Regions from separate parts of the Shewanella indica genome, predicted to be linked through region 2. Evidence: predicted binding sites of a transcription regulator. Region 2 holds the regulator's gene; the other holds the start of a gene.
The links. The regulator ArgR, encoded in region 2, controls arginine synthesis, uptake and breakdown. The targets are predictions, from matches to a motif close to ANTGAATANNTATTCANT.
Positions count from the first base shown of each region.

Region 1: SIL79_RS00700 (YjiH family protein) is a predicted target of ArgR. The motif match lies at 2,563-2,580, and genes of this name have one in related genera.

Region 1 is NZ_JAWXXR010000001.1:153,752-160,541, forward strand. It holds gene SIL79_RS00690 (DUF998 domain-containing protein) at 1-250, opposite strand, end outside; gene SIL79_RS00695 (methyl-accepting chemotaxis protein) at 775-2,319, shown strand; gene SIL79_RS00700 (YjiH family protein) at 2,610-3,968, shown strand; gene SIL79_RS00705 (UDP-2,3-diacylglucosamine diphosphatase) at 4,480-5,346, shown strand; gene SIL79_RS00710 (GNAT family N-acyltransferase) at 5,362-6,790, shown strand, end outside.
Region 2 is NZ_JAWXXR010000001.1:2,461,476-2,468,265, forward strand. It holds gene ggt (gamma-glutamyltransferase) at 235-1,878, shown strand; gene SIL79_RS11095 (Dyp-type peroxidase) at 1,977-2,912, shown strand; gene argR (transcriptional regulator ArgR) at 2,973-3,443, opposite strand; gene mdh (malate dehydrogenase) at 3,729-4,664, shown strand; gene SIL79_RS11110 (DUF4124 domain-containing protein) at 4,742-5,185, opposite strand; gene pssA (CDP-diacylglycerol--serine O-phosphatidyltransferase) at 5,276-6,178, shown strand.

The DNA.
Region 1 (6,790 bases), 2.3 Mb from region 2:
GCTGCAGGATAAACAACCAGCAGAGTACCAAACTCAGGCTGCCAAAGAACAGACCACCATTAAGAACCACTGCCAAAGATGAATGACCATAACTGCCCAATTCACTCAAACTGTGATTGAGTAAACTGAAGCCCCGGCCATCGCCACTCTGATAGCCCAAGATAACCAACCCCAGGCCCAGCAGCAGTCCAAAGAGTCCCAGCAAACCAAAGCTCAACGCCATTCTTGCCAGTCTCTGTCTTCTTAACATGCCAGTGTTTGCCCCGGATTAGGTTTCTGCAGTCTAACTTACATGCTCCAGATTTTTTTTAAAGTCCGGGCAAGGTCTTTTTGCGTTACTGATCGCTTATTTACCCGAGTTTAAACAACAAAAGTCGCTCCCGGTCGAATTATTGCATTTTGGCACCAGAGTATAGATTCCGGTTCGTTGGCCCCTGGCTTATTCAGCAACTAATTGATGATATTGATTCTAATCGTCAAGATGATGACAGCCACGGAAATTGACATGGCTTGTCCAAGGGCAAAAATGCACCAGCAGATTCCACTGTAGTCAGCCGATAGCCAGTTTATTTATAGCGTTTTATCCCGGCCAAAACACTGACCACAGAATTTTACAATTAGTATTCATATCAATGATATGCAAATACTGGTTCCTAAAAGATTTGTCAAAAAAGCCCTCCCCCCAATAACCACAAAAATGTTATGCTTATCACACTTAAAACGATAATAAGGCCTGAATCAACATAGGGCCACTAACTCTGAGCCGGAATAAAGATGTCCACAAGGAATTCCACCACTACGGACAGGGAAGTCTGTCTGCAATCCACCGACGAACTCATTTCCACCACAGATCTTCGCGGCGTTATCACTTACGTCAACCCTGCCTTTGCCAAGATCTCGGGTTTCTCTGAAGTCGAGCTATTGGGCCACAGCCACAACATGGTTCGCCATCCCGACATGCCCAAAGCAGCCTTTGCCGAAATGTGGCAATGCCTCAAGGCGGGCCAATCCTGGCGGGGATTGGTCAAAAACCGTTGTAAGGATGGTGGTTTTTACTGGGTCGATGCTTTCGTTTCCCCCATCTTTGAACAGGGAAAAATCATTGGTTATCAATCCGTCAGGGTTAAGCCCAGCCAAGAGACTGTTAAGCGGGCCATCAAAGTTTACCACCGTCTGAACCAAGGGAAAGAAGTCAAAGATCCACTGACGCTGACACAAAAACGCTTGCTTTCAGCACTGATGGCTGGGGCTGGTCTGCTGCTCTGTGGTTATATTTGGGGATGGGGAGTGATGTTGGCCGGGGCCATATTGATGGCGCTCAATCTGGCAATCTTCTATGACGAAGCCTTTCGTATTCCCGCCCGACTGATGACACTCAAGCAAGAGTACGACTCTATCAGTCGCTTCATCTATGCCGGGCAAGACACCTCATCTGTGCTCGAATTCCAGTTACAACGTAAAGCTGCCATGCTTCAAGGCGTATTGGGCAGGACTCAGGATCAAGCTCTGAAAACCAATGATATTGCCGCTCAGTTGGTGGTGGCCACCGAGCAGGCCAGAGTCGGCATGGATCTGGAGCAGCAACAGATGCATCAAATTGCCAGCGCTATCGAAGAGTTGCACGCCACAATCAGTGAGGTAGCCGACAATACTCAGGCTACTTCTGGCCGTATAGATGAGGCTTATGGCCTCTGTCGTCAAAGCCGGGATGTGATGCATCAGAACAGCAAACATATTCTCCACCTAGCCGATGATGTTGCCAGGGCGGCTTCCAATGCCAAGCATCTGAACGATGAAGCTCAGCAAGTTGCCAATGCCATGTCGGAAATCGATGCCATTGCCGATCAAACCAACTTGCTGGCCCTCAATGCAGCCATAGAAGCAGCCAGAGCCGGTGAACAGGGACGCGGCTTTGCCGTAGTCGCCGACGAGGTCAGAGCCTTGTCGGCTCGAACCCAAGAGTCCACCAAAAGCATTTCAGCCAGCATAGAGACTATGTTCAGCATGCTGACCAAGTGGGCCACTGAGATGGAAGCCAGTAGACACCAAGCACAGAAATGTGCAACCGAAGCATTATCGGCAGTAGAGTCCATCAACACAGTTAACCAGGGAATGAGTGAAATACACGATCTCGCCAGACAAAATGCCGTGGCAGCCACTCAGCAGGGGCAAGTGGTACAGGAAATAGCAAGTGGCATCCAGATGATTCATGGCGCCACCCGTGACAACGTTTCTGCCCTAGGTCAAGTAGAGCACGCCGTATTGCAATTAAAGGCCAGTGCCGACAGGTCATTGAATCTGAGACAAACCTTCGGTTAAGGCTCAATCCTGGACTTGACTCGAGCAACAATTATTTAACTATTTATTTTTGAAGACTTTTTTATTAGGAACTGCTCAAACAATAATTACGCAAAGACTGCTAATAACTATGCTGTTGTGATCAAAGAGACAGAACTGACAGCGAATGAATTTACATAGCCGCATTAAGGGGGTAATCTTGCCCCCTTAAATTCTGGGGCTGGCTGAATGAAAATGCATCCAAAGCCAATATTGCCCCTGGCGAGTAACTTTTTACTCATTCATTAGTGTAAATTCAGGGTGTAACAAACGTGGCAAACGAAAAACAACCCCGCAACATAGCAACCATACTCACCTTCCTGGTGCCATCCCTGCTCGGTGTCTTACTCTTTATGACACCTATCAGTTATAACAACGAACTGACGATCCCTGTAGCTGTGTTGGCCGGTGAACTCAAAGGTTTGCTCAATGATTATCTGACCGGCATAATTTGCGCCATAGTAGTATTTATGGCCACTGCCAGTGTATTGGTAAAGCTCCTTCGTCCCGGCTTCGTCCGCCACAGCAAGTTTCTTAACTCTCTGTTGAATATCAGCCCTGCCTGGCTCTTGGTTAGAGTATTGGGAGCAATATTTATCTGCCTGACCTTCTTCCAGGTTGGCCCTGAGATACTCAGAGCCGATTCCACCGGCGCCTTGGTAATGAATGACCTGCTGCCGCTACTCTTCTGTGTGTTCTTTTTTGCCGGTATGTTCCTGCCTTTATTGCTCAATTTTGGCCTGCTGGAACTCTTCGGTACCTTACTGACCAAATTGATGCGACCGGTATTTAACCTGCCGGGACGCAGCGCCATCGACTGTATGGCCTCTTGGCTCGGGGATGGTAGCGTTGGTATTCTGCTCACCAGCAAGCAGTATGAAAACCGCTTCTATACCCAACGTGAAGCGGCGGTTATCGGCACCACCTTCTCGGCAGTCTCTATCACCTTTACCCTTGTGGTGCTCACTCAAGTAAAACTGCAGGCGATGTTTGTGCCCTTCTACCTGACGGTCTGTCTGGCCGGTATTGTTGCCGCCATAGTTGTGCCCAAGTTGCCGCCGCTGTCACGCAAAAAAGATCTCTATATTGATGGCAGTCCCAGGCAGAAAGATGATGAGTCACTGCCGCAAGGCCATAACTCCCTGTCCTGGGGGCTGGAACTGGCGCTCACCAAGGCAGCCAATACCGGCGGTATATTCAAGGTGCTCTCCGAAGGGGTAAAGAATGTCATCGATATGATCTTCGGGGTACTCCCTGTCGTGATGGCAATAGGCACCATAGCTTTGGTCATCGCCGAATACACCCCGGTATTTGACTATTTTGGCATGCCTTTTATTCCGCTGCTGGAATTGATGCAAATCCCCGAAGCAACACAGGCCTCCAAGACTATAGTCGTTGGGTTTGCCGATATGTTTATCCCCTCGATTCTGGCCACCAGCATAGAAGCCGACATGACACGTTTTGTGATTGCGGCGCTGTCGGTCACCCAATTGATCTACATGAGTGAAGTAGGCGCCTTGCTTATCGGCAGCAAGATACCGGTGAAAATTTGGGAGCTGTTCGCCGTCTTCCTGCTGCGTACTCTGGTCACCCTGCCTGTGATTGCCGGGATGGCACATCTGCTGTTCTAGGAGCAATGTAACCTAACCTCCCGACAACGGCCGCTACATGCGGCCGTTGTTGCAGCATCACCCATGAAATCCCCCCGTAAGTATCTGTGTCACCGCGGCTTCGCATCTGGCAGAGAATGTTAAAGCCTTCAACAAGTGCTTTTACGCCAAGGATGTCGATCAGCAAGATTTGCGAACAGTACCAAAGTGAAATGGCCGATTGCTGCCGACTGATGCTGACTAACCTGGAGCGCGCCGCCAAGCGGAGCCGCAGCTTCAAACAGCTCTCCGTCGAGAGAGTCCCATGAACAACTGCGGGAATTTAAACTGGTGACTCAAGTGCTTGGCGGCGAGATCCGCCTGATCAGTGCACCGGGGCATGGCAGCGAATTCCGCATCATATTGCCAAATGATATCGAGATGAGTTCGGGGCGTCACAATAAGGTCATCGAGACGTCACTTCAAGGTCAAATAACTGACTTAGAGTCTTTCACAGTCAAACCCGTTTCACTGGTTTTATCCAGGAGCCGCGATGAAAGACAGCAAGTCATTGGTCAACAAACCATCGACATTTCGCCCATACTCCCGCCGCGCAGCCGAGCCTGTCATCAAGCTCAACGCCCTCTGGCTCTCGGATATTCACCTGGGCAGCATTGACTGCAAGGCCGAATACCTGCTGCACTTCCTAAACAGCGTTCAGCCCAAGGTGCTGTATCTGGTGGGGGACATAGTCGATATCTGGGCCCTCAAACGCCGGGTATTCTGGCCCGAGAGTCACAACCAACTGCTGCAAAAACTGCTGCAGATGGCACAGAGCGGCATCAAGCTGGTGTATCTGCCCGGCAACCATGACGAGCTGTTTAAGGACTACCATCAGCTGCAACTCGCCGACGTCATTATCAGCAAAGAGTACCGACATCAAACCCTGAGCGGCAAAACCTTGCTGATGCTGCATGGCGATCAGTTTGACTCCGAAGTCTGTATCGGCCGCATCACCGCCCGCCTCGGCGATCACCTCTACGATGTCTTGATGTTTCTCAACCGCCAACTGCACAAGGTTCGCCGCCGTCTCGGGTACCCCTATTGGTCTTTGGCCGGTTTTATCAAGCAAAGAGTCGGCAAGGCCCAGCAAGCCATCAACAGTTTTCGCGAAGCCGTGGTGCGCTATGGCCGCAAGCAGAAGGTGGACGGCATCATCTGTGACCATATTCACCAGCCCGAGCTCACGGAAATGAGCGGCTTTATCTATGCCAATGATGGTGACTGGGTAGAGAACTGCACCCTATTGACCGAAACCCTCGAGGGCGAGCTGCAACTCGAGCGCTGGAATGAACAACTGGGCCGGACCGAAGTACTGAAACGCTTCGCCTGGCAGAGACAAGAACAACAAGCTGCTTAAATCAGGTACCCCATTATGATGTTTACCGTCGATAAAGTTGTGGAATCCAATCTGCCCAATATCAACAGCAAGCCTTGGCTCGCCAAGCCAACCAAGGCCTTACTGCGTTATCTGCTCAATGAGCGGGAGTGCAATGATATCGCCGGCCAATTCAGTTTTCTCAAGGGCGTGGATTTTGTTGAACAAGTGCTGGAAAGCTTTGCCGTCAGCTATACTGTGCCGGACAGTGAGGTGGAAAACATTCCCCATCAGGGCCGGGTCGTTATCTTCGCCAATCATCCAATAGGTTCGCTGGATGCTCTGGTGCTGATAAAACTTATCAGCGAAGTCAGGCCTGACATTAAAGTAGTTGCCAACGAGCTGCTGATGACACTGACGCCACTGCACAACATCCTGCTGCCGGTTCGCAATATGACAGGCGGCACCCCCAGACAACACCTGGAGAAGATCCATCAACATCTGCGTAGTGAAGGCGCTGTGCTCATCTTTCCATCGGGTGAGGTTTCCCGGCTCAGACCAAACGGCATTCGCGATACCCAGTGGCAAACCGGCTTCCTGAAGATGGCTATCAGCTGCAATGCGCCGCTGCTGCCCATGTATGTCGATGCCAAGAACTCGGCGACCTTTTACGGCGCTTCCATGTTATATAAACCTTTGGCTACCCTGCTGTTGGTCAAGGAGATGTTTAAACAAGCCAGTAACACTTTGCCGGTGCGTATCGGCGAGCTTATCCCGGCAGAAGCGGTCAGCGGCAGTAACTTCCCGCTCAAAACCCGGGTCAGTCTGCTGAAGAACCATCTCTATCGCATCGGCAAGAATCGTAGCCCACTTTTCAACACCCAGAGCGCCATCGCCCATCCTGAAAAACGTCGTGAGTTGCAACAGGCTTTACTGCAGTGCGAGCAGCTTGGTCAAACTCAGGATGACAAGCAGATTTTCCTCTACCGCCATCAGGGCAGCAGCCCTGTGATGCGGGAAATAGGTAGGCTGCGGGAACTGGCTTTCCGCGCCGTAGGTGAAGGTACGGGAAAACGCAGAGACATAGACAGGTACGACTCCAGTTATCTGCACCTGGTGCTCTGGGATCCCAAGGAGCTGGAAATAGTCGGCGCCTACCGCTTTGCCGAAGTTGCGAACTTGCACAGTGCCGGAGAAAGCCTCTACAGTGAGTCACTGTTTCACTATCAAGCTGAATTTTCGCCCTATTTCACCAAGGGCCTGGAACTCGGCCGCAGCTTTGTACAGCCTAAATATTGGGGGAAGCGCAGTCTCGATTACCTCTGGTACGGCATAGGTGCCTTTCTGGCTCGTCATCCCGGCTACCGCTATCTATTCGGGCCGGTGACCATAAGCAACCAACTGCCGGCACCAGCCAAGGAGATGTTGGTGCACTTCTACCTGCAGCAGTTTCCCTGTAAGACACAACTGGCACAGTCTTTCGCGC
Region 2 (6,790 bases):
GTTTGTCTCTGTGTTATACCAAACAATCGGTTTGATTGAATTCACCATAGGTATTCACTGAACCCCGGTCTCGCCCATGCGCCGCTCCGGGATGAGAGCGGAGGCGAGATGCATAACCACAGCAATAATAAAATGCAGGACGCACAAGGGATACGGAATATCAGCAACAGCTCATGTCGTCAGCTGTTACTCGGCGTCATCGGGAGTTTGGCTGTTTGCTGTAGCACGGGAAGCATGGCGATGGATAGAATCACGGGCGCGGCCTTTGCGAGCCGCTCTGAAGTCTATGCGGTTAATGGTATGGCGGCAACCAGCCAACCACTGGCGACTCAGGTGGCAGTCGATATTCTCAAACAAGGTGGCAGCGCCGTGGATGCCGCGATTGCGGCCAATGCCATGCTGGGGTTGGTGGAGCCTACTGGTTCTGGCATAGGCGGCGATCTTTTTGCCATTGTCTGGAGCGCCAAAGAGCAGCGGCTCTATGGGCTTAATGCCTCTGGCCGCAGTCCGGCTTCTCTGACGTTGGAGATGCTCAAGGCCAAAGGGCTTGAGCATCTGCCGCCTTATGGACCTTTGCCCGTATCCGTGCCCGGTGCCGTGGATGGCTGGTATGAACTGCATGACAAGTTCGGCAAATTGCCCATGAAGGATAACCTGGCGCCGGCTATTCATTATGCCCGTGAAGGATTTCCGGTTTCCGAGCTCATCGCCTTCTATCTGGCGCGAAGCGGTGACAAGCTGGCCAAATACCCGGGGTTTAAAGAAACCTATATGCCAGGCGGCCGCATGCCGGCCGTCGGTGAATTGTTTCGAAATCCGGCTTTGGCCAACAGCTATGAAAAAATTGCCAAGGGGGGCCGGGACGTCTTTTACAAAGGAGAGATAGCCCGCAGTATTGCCGCCTATATGCAACAACAGGGCGGTTATCTTTCCTATGAAGATCTCGCTTCTCACAAGAGTGAGTGGGTTGAACCTGTATCGGTTAATTATCGGGGCTATGATATCTGGGAGCTGCCCCCCAACGGCCAGGGGATAGCGGCACTGCAGATCCTTAAAACCCTGGAGCCATTTAATCTCAAGGCCATGGGGCTGGACAGCGCCGAATATGTGCATCATTTCGTGGAAGCAAAAAAGCTGGCGTTTGCCGACCGAGCCAAGTTCTACGCCGACATGGACTTTGCCAAAGTGCCGGTAGCGTCACTTATCTCCAAAGAATACAACTACGCCAGAGCCAAGCTTATCGATGCTGACAAAGCCGCCGCCAGTGTTGAGTCGGGTAATCCCAACCTTTTACACGGTGATACCATCTATCTCACTACCGCCGATAAAGAAGGCAATATGGTGTCCCTCATCCAGAGCAATTATCGTGGCATGGGCTCAGGCATGACGCCTCCGGATTTGGGATTTGTGCTTCAGGACAGAGGCCAGCTGTTTGATCTCACTCCCGGGCGTGCCAATTCCTATGCACCGGGTAAAAGACCGTTTCATACCATAATTCCGGCCTTTGTCACCAAAGATGGCAAGCCCTGGCTCAGCTTTGGTGTCATGGGGGGAGCCACCCAACCCCAGATGCATGCCCAGATCATGATTAATCTGATTGATTTTGGCCTCAACCTGCAGGAGGCGGGCGATGCTCCGAGAATATTGCATACAGGTTCCAGCCAACCGACCGGCGAGCAGATGACAGATGGCGGTTATATCAGCCTCGAGTCGGGCTTTTCCATGGAAACCCGCCGTGAGCTGATGAAAAAGGGGCATACTTTAAGTGATTCTCTCGGGGCTTTCGGTGGTTATCAGGCCATAGGCGTCAATGTTGAAAGCGGCGTTTATCGGGGAGCGTCCGAGTCCCGTAAAGACGGACAAGCATCAGGTTATTGAAAGTAATCGGCAAAAACGTGCGTGAGCTAATTCAAATTAATGCTCAAGTTGCGGATAATAAGGCCGAAGATGAATTAATCTGAAAGGGTAGATTGCAAATGGATACACAGGTTATGCCACGGGAACAGCTGGGGATCTGCGCAGAGGGAAATCTGCACAGTGTTTATCTGATGTTCAATGCCAACGAAGGCGGGGAGTCACAACTGCGCCCTTGTCTGGCCAATGTTGCCCAGTATTTGTATGAGCTGGCAGATCAGTATGCCGACAGTGCCTTTAATGCCTTTGTGGCGATTGGTGCCAACTTTTGGGATCACCTCTATCCGGGAAGCAGACCGGCTGAACTCAAGCCATTCCCCGCGATGGAGTCGGGTAACCGGGATGCGCCGGCGATAGAGTTCGATATCTTTATTCACCTGCGTTGTGATCGCCTGGATATTCTTCATCTGGTGGCCAATGAGGTCAACGAAATGCTGGAAGGCCTGGCCGAGCTGGAAGAGGAGGAGCGCGGGTTCCGCTTTATGGACAGCCGCGATCTGACCGGTTTTGTCGATGGCACAGAAAACCCCAAGGGCAGAGGTCGTCAAGCTGTGGCCCTGGTAGGGGATGAAGACGATGCATTTCGCGGCGGTAGCTACATTCATGTACAGAAATATGTCCACAATTTGAGTAAGTGGCACAGACTGCCGCAGAAAAAGCAGGAAGACATCATAGGCCGCACCAAGCAGGACAACATAGAGTACGCCTCGGAAGACAAACCGCTGACGGCGCATATCAAGCGGGTAAATCTCAAGTATGACAATGGTGAGTCGATGGAGATCCTGCGTCAGAGCATGCCTTATGGTTCAGTCAAACAACAGGGATTGATGTTTATCTCTACTTGTAAGACACCAAGCCATTTCGAAAAGATGCTTCACAGTATGGTTTTCGGTGACGGAGAAGGACACCATGATCACCTGATGCACTTTACTCAGGCGGTAACAGGTTCCTCTTTCTTTGCCCCATCTCTGGATTTTATGATCCAGTTTGATGATTAATAACGCGATAGCGACAAAAACGCCCCTCATTGAGGGGCGTTTTTTTATGAAATGTTCAACTTAGTCTGTGTAATTGAACAGTGATTTGACTGTTTCCAGCGTTTCATCAATGGTCTTGATGCTGGAAGGGCAGATAAAGATAGTATCATCACCGGCAATGGTGCCCAGAATACCTTCTGGCTTGCCGATGGAGTCCAACAGCCTGGCAATTAACTGCGCCGCCCCCGGGCTGGTACGTACCACTATCATGGCTTGGTTATGATCCACATCCAATACCAGATTCTTCAGTGGGCTGCCGGCAGTTGGCACCCCAAGTTCCGCCGGTAAGCAGTAGACCATCTCCTGCTTGGCGTTACGGGTGCGCACGGCACCGAACTTGCTCAGCATGCGCGAGACTTTGGACTGGTTGATATTGGCAAAGCCTTCGGCTTGCAGTGCATTGACTATTTCACTCTGGGAGCCGAAGCGCTCCTCTTTAAGCAGAGCCTTGAAGGTTCTGATTAGCTCATCCTGATTTTTGCTTGCTTGCATTATCTTCTTCTGTCGTTATTCAGAAAATCTCGCTCATTCTGCATATCAAACGGGTAAGTGTCAACAAATACCCAAGATGCCTGCATAAAAATGCAGTTTGGGTCATTTGTTGGGTAAAAGAAGCCTCAGTAGGCGAGAGCAAATGCTGAAGTTAATTCAGCTTTTGATGAAGCAGAGTCATATGACTAAGGGATAATTGCTATTTTTGTGACGATCCTTTAATGTTGCGCCATCACAGAATTAGATCTATGTCACACATAATTCCGAGAATTGACGGAGATAACTATGAAAGTTGCTGTACTAGGTGCTGCTGGTGGTATTGGCCAGGCTCTTGCCCTTCTGTTGAAAACCCAATTACCTGCCGGCTCTCAGCTGTCACTCTATGATATCGCCCCCGTAACGCCTGGGGTTGCCGTGGATCTGAGTCATATCCCGACAGCAGTTGAAGTTAAAGGTTTTGCCGGTGAAGACCCAACACCTGCACTGGAAGGTGCTGATGTGGTGCTGATCTCTGCCGGTGTTGCCCGTAAGCCTGGCATGGATCGTTCTGATCTGTTCAATATCAATGCCGGTATCGTCCGTAACCTGATTGAAAAGGTGGCTGCGACTTGTCCCAAGGCGCTGATCGGTATCATCACCAACCCAGTGAACACCACTGTGGCCATTGCGGCTGAAGTACTGAAAAAAGCCGGTGTTTACGACAAGAACCGTCTATTCGGTGTGACGACTCTCGATGTCATCCGCTCTGAAACCTTTATCGCCGAAGCCAAAGGGTTGAACGTTGCCGATGTTAAAGTCAATGTGATTGGCGGCCACAGCGGTGTGACCATTCTGCCTCTGTTGTCTCAGGTTGAAGGTGTCAGCTTCTCCGATGAAGAAGTTGCTGCCCTGACCAAGCGTATTCAAAACGCCGGTACTGAAGTGGTTGAAGCCAAAGCCGGTGGCGGCAGCGCGACTCTGTCCATGGGCCAGGCCGCTTTCCGTTTCGGTCTGTCGCTGATCCGCGGTCTGCAGGGTGAAGCCAATGTGATCGAGTGCGCCTATGTAGACGGTGGCAGTGAACACGCTGAATTTTTTGCCCAGCCAGTGGTACTCGGCAAAAATGGTATCGAAAAGGTTCTTCCATATGGTGAACTGAGCGCGTTTGAAACCAACGCCCGTGATGCCATGCTGGATACCTTGAAGGCGGATATCAAACTGGGTGTAGACTTCGTTAAGTAAGTCGACTCCGGGAATAACAAGGAGCGCTTCGGCGCTCCTTTTTGCTACTAGAACCTATTTTACTCTGGCCTTGCTGGCTAGTTTCTTTGGCAAAATAGCCGAATTCTTTCCTGCTGCTCCTTTATCTGCGCCTGCCGTTCTTCTTCAGTCATCTTAATCATTTCACCTGAGACATCATCTTTACGTTGTAGCCTGGTGTGGGTATTGAGGACATCCAATTGGAATTTGGCCTTATCGCATATAGCCTGAGCCTGGACTGCATCTTTCTCCTTGAGCAATTTTGCCTGTTTCTCAGACTCAGTCTCCAGCACAATGTCATCTTTTCGCTGCGGCGCGACCGTGCCGATTCTGGCGGGTTGCAGATTTTGGCTGTCCAGTTCGGTGGCTTGCTGTTGTGGCGGCGGCTCCTGGCTGTAGTGGGTGACGCCATTTTCATCGACCCAAGTATAAATGGGGGTTGCCGAGGCAGCGTTGGCTCCGAGTAATGCCAGCAGAGCCATAAATAGGCTGATTCTTATCATTGTTTGTTTCCGTTTCTGCAGGGTGAGCTTGTCTGAGCAAGTGTGTTATCTTTGCCGTTATGAGTTTGATTACACCATCAGGTTAAGTGTATGCAAAATTTATCCAAGCCAACAATAAAAACCCGTGGTATCTATCTGTTACCCAATCTGATGACAACGGCAGGATTGTTCTCGGGCTTCTATGCTGTTATCGCTTCCATGAATGGGCACTTTGAGGCATCGGCTATTGCTGTGTTTGTTGCCATGTTATTTGATGGACTGGATGGTCGTCTGGCGCGTTTGACCAACACTCAGAGTGCCTTTGGTGCCGAGTACGACTCGATGGCAGATATGGTGTCCTTCGGTATGGCTCCGGCCTTGATAGCCTATAACTGGGGGCTTTCTGAATTGGGCAAAATAGGTTGGTTGGCGGCGTTTATCTATTGCGCCGGGGCTGCCTTGCGTCTGGCGCGCTTCAATACCCAAGTAGGAGTGGCCGATAAACGTTTCTTCCAAGGGCTTGCCAGTCCGGCCGCAGCGGCTCTTATTGCCGGCAGTGTCTGGCTGGGGCAGGGCTACGGCGTCTCAGGGCATGATATAGGTATATTGGTGGCTCTGGTCACGGCCGTTGCCGGTCTGTTGATGGTGAGTAATTTCCGCTATCACTCCTTTAAAGAAGTCGATTGGCGTGGCAAGGTGAACTTCCTGGTGATTCTGCTGGTAGTGGCCGTATTTGTGGTGATCTCGGTCGAACCTGCATTAATTCTCTGTCTGCTGTTTTATCTCTATGCTCTCTCGGGGCCTGTGGTTACCATTCGCAGCGTTAGAAAACTCAAGGTGTCTCACGTTTTGGGTGATGACGATGAGACAGATGACAGTGATGGCAAAGCATCAAGTGCAGAGGGTTCTCCCACTTCCCATGCCCGAGATAATAGAGATAGCGATAACAAAGAAAGCGCCGAAGAAAAAGAAGATACGGGAGATAAAGCGAGTCTAGACAAGCTCAAGTCATGATTCTCTCGTGATAATGATAACTTTGGGCTGCCATTTCAAAAGGCTTTTACTCTGCAAAGCGGCGAAATATGTGCTAAACCTAGATCCCACCTTGAGTGAAATAGCCTTTTGACGAGCAACTCAGGTTAGTGAGCAAGTCAGTTTGCATAGCCATCTCAGTTGGTTCAAGTTACTCATCGAGATGAAAAGGGACTTTAGGGTAATGTCTGTGTTGCTTAAAAGTTGACAGTAACCTGGTAATGCCTAAATAGTGTTCGCTTGGTGTGGTTTTGCAAAAATCCCCCTTGCACAAAAGTTCAGGCTCCCTATAATGCGCTCCCACTGACACGGCACAGCGGCAACGCGAAAGACGTGACAGGGTCGAAGAAAAGAGGCTCTTGAGTCCTTTCAACGACAGGCGAAAAAAAGATGGTAAATACCTCTTGACGCCGCAACAGGAAAGCGTAAAATACGCAGCCCTGACCCGATGACCACAGCGTCTAAGGGATTGCTCTTTAACAAGATAAACAAGCAAATCTGTGTGGACACTCACAGGCATTGAGAAATCGACAAAACGATTTAACTCGATGAAGAGTGTTCATACGAACAGAATTCATTGAGTCGATTCTTCGG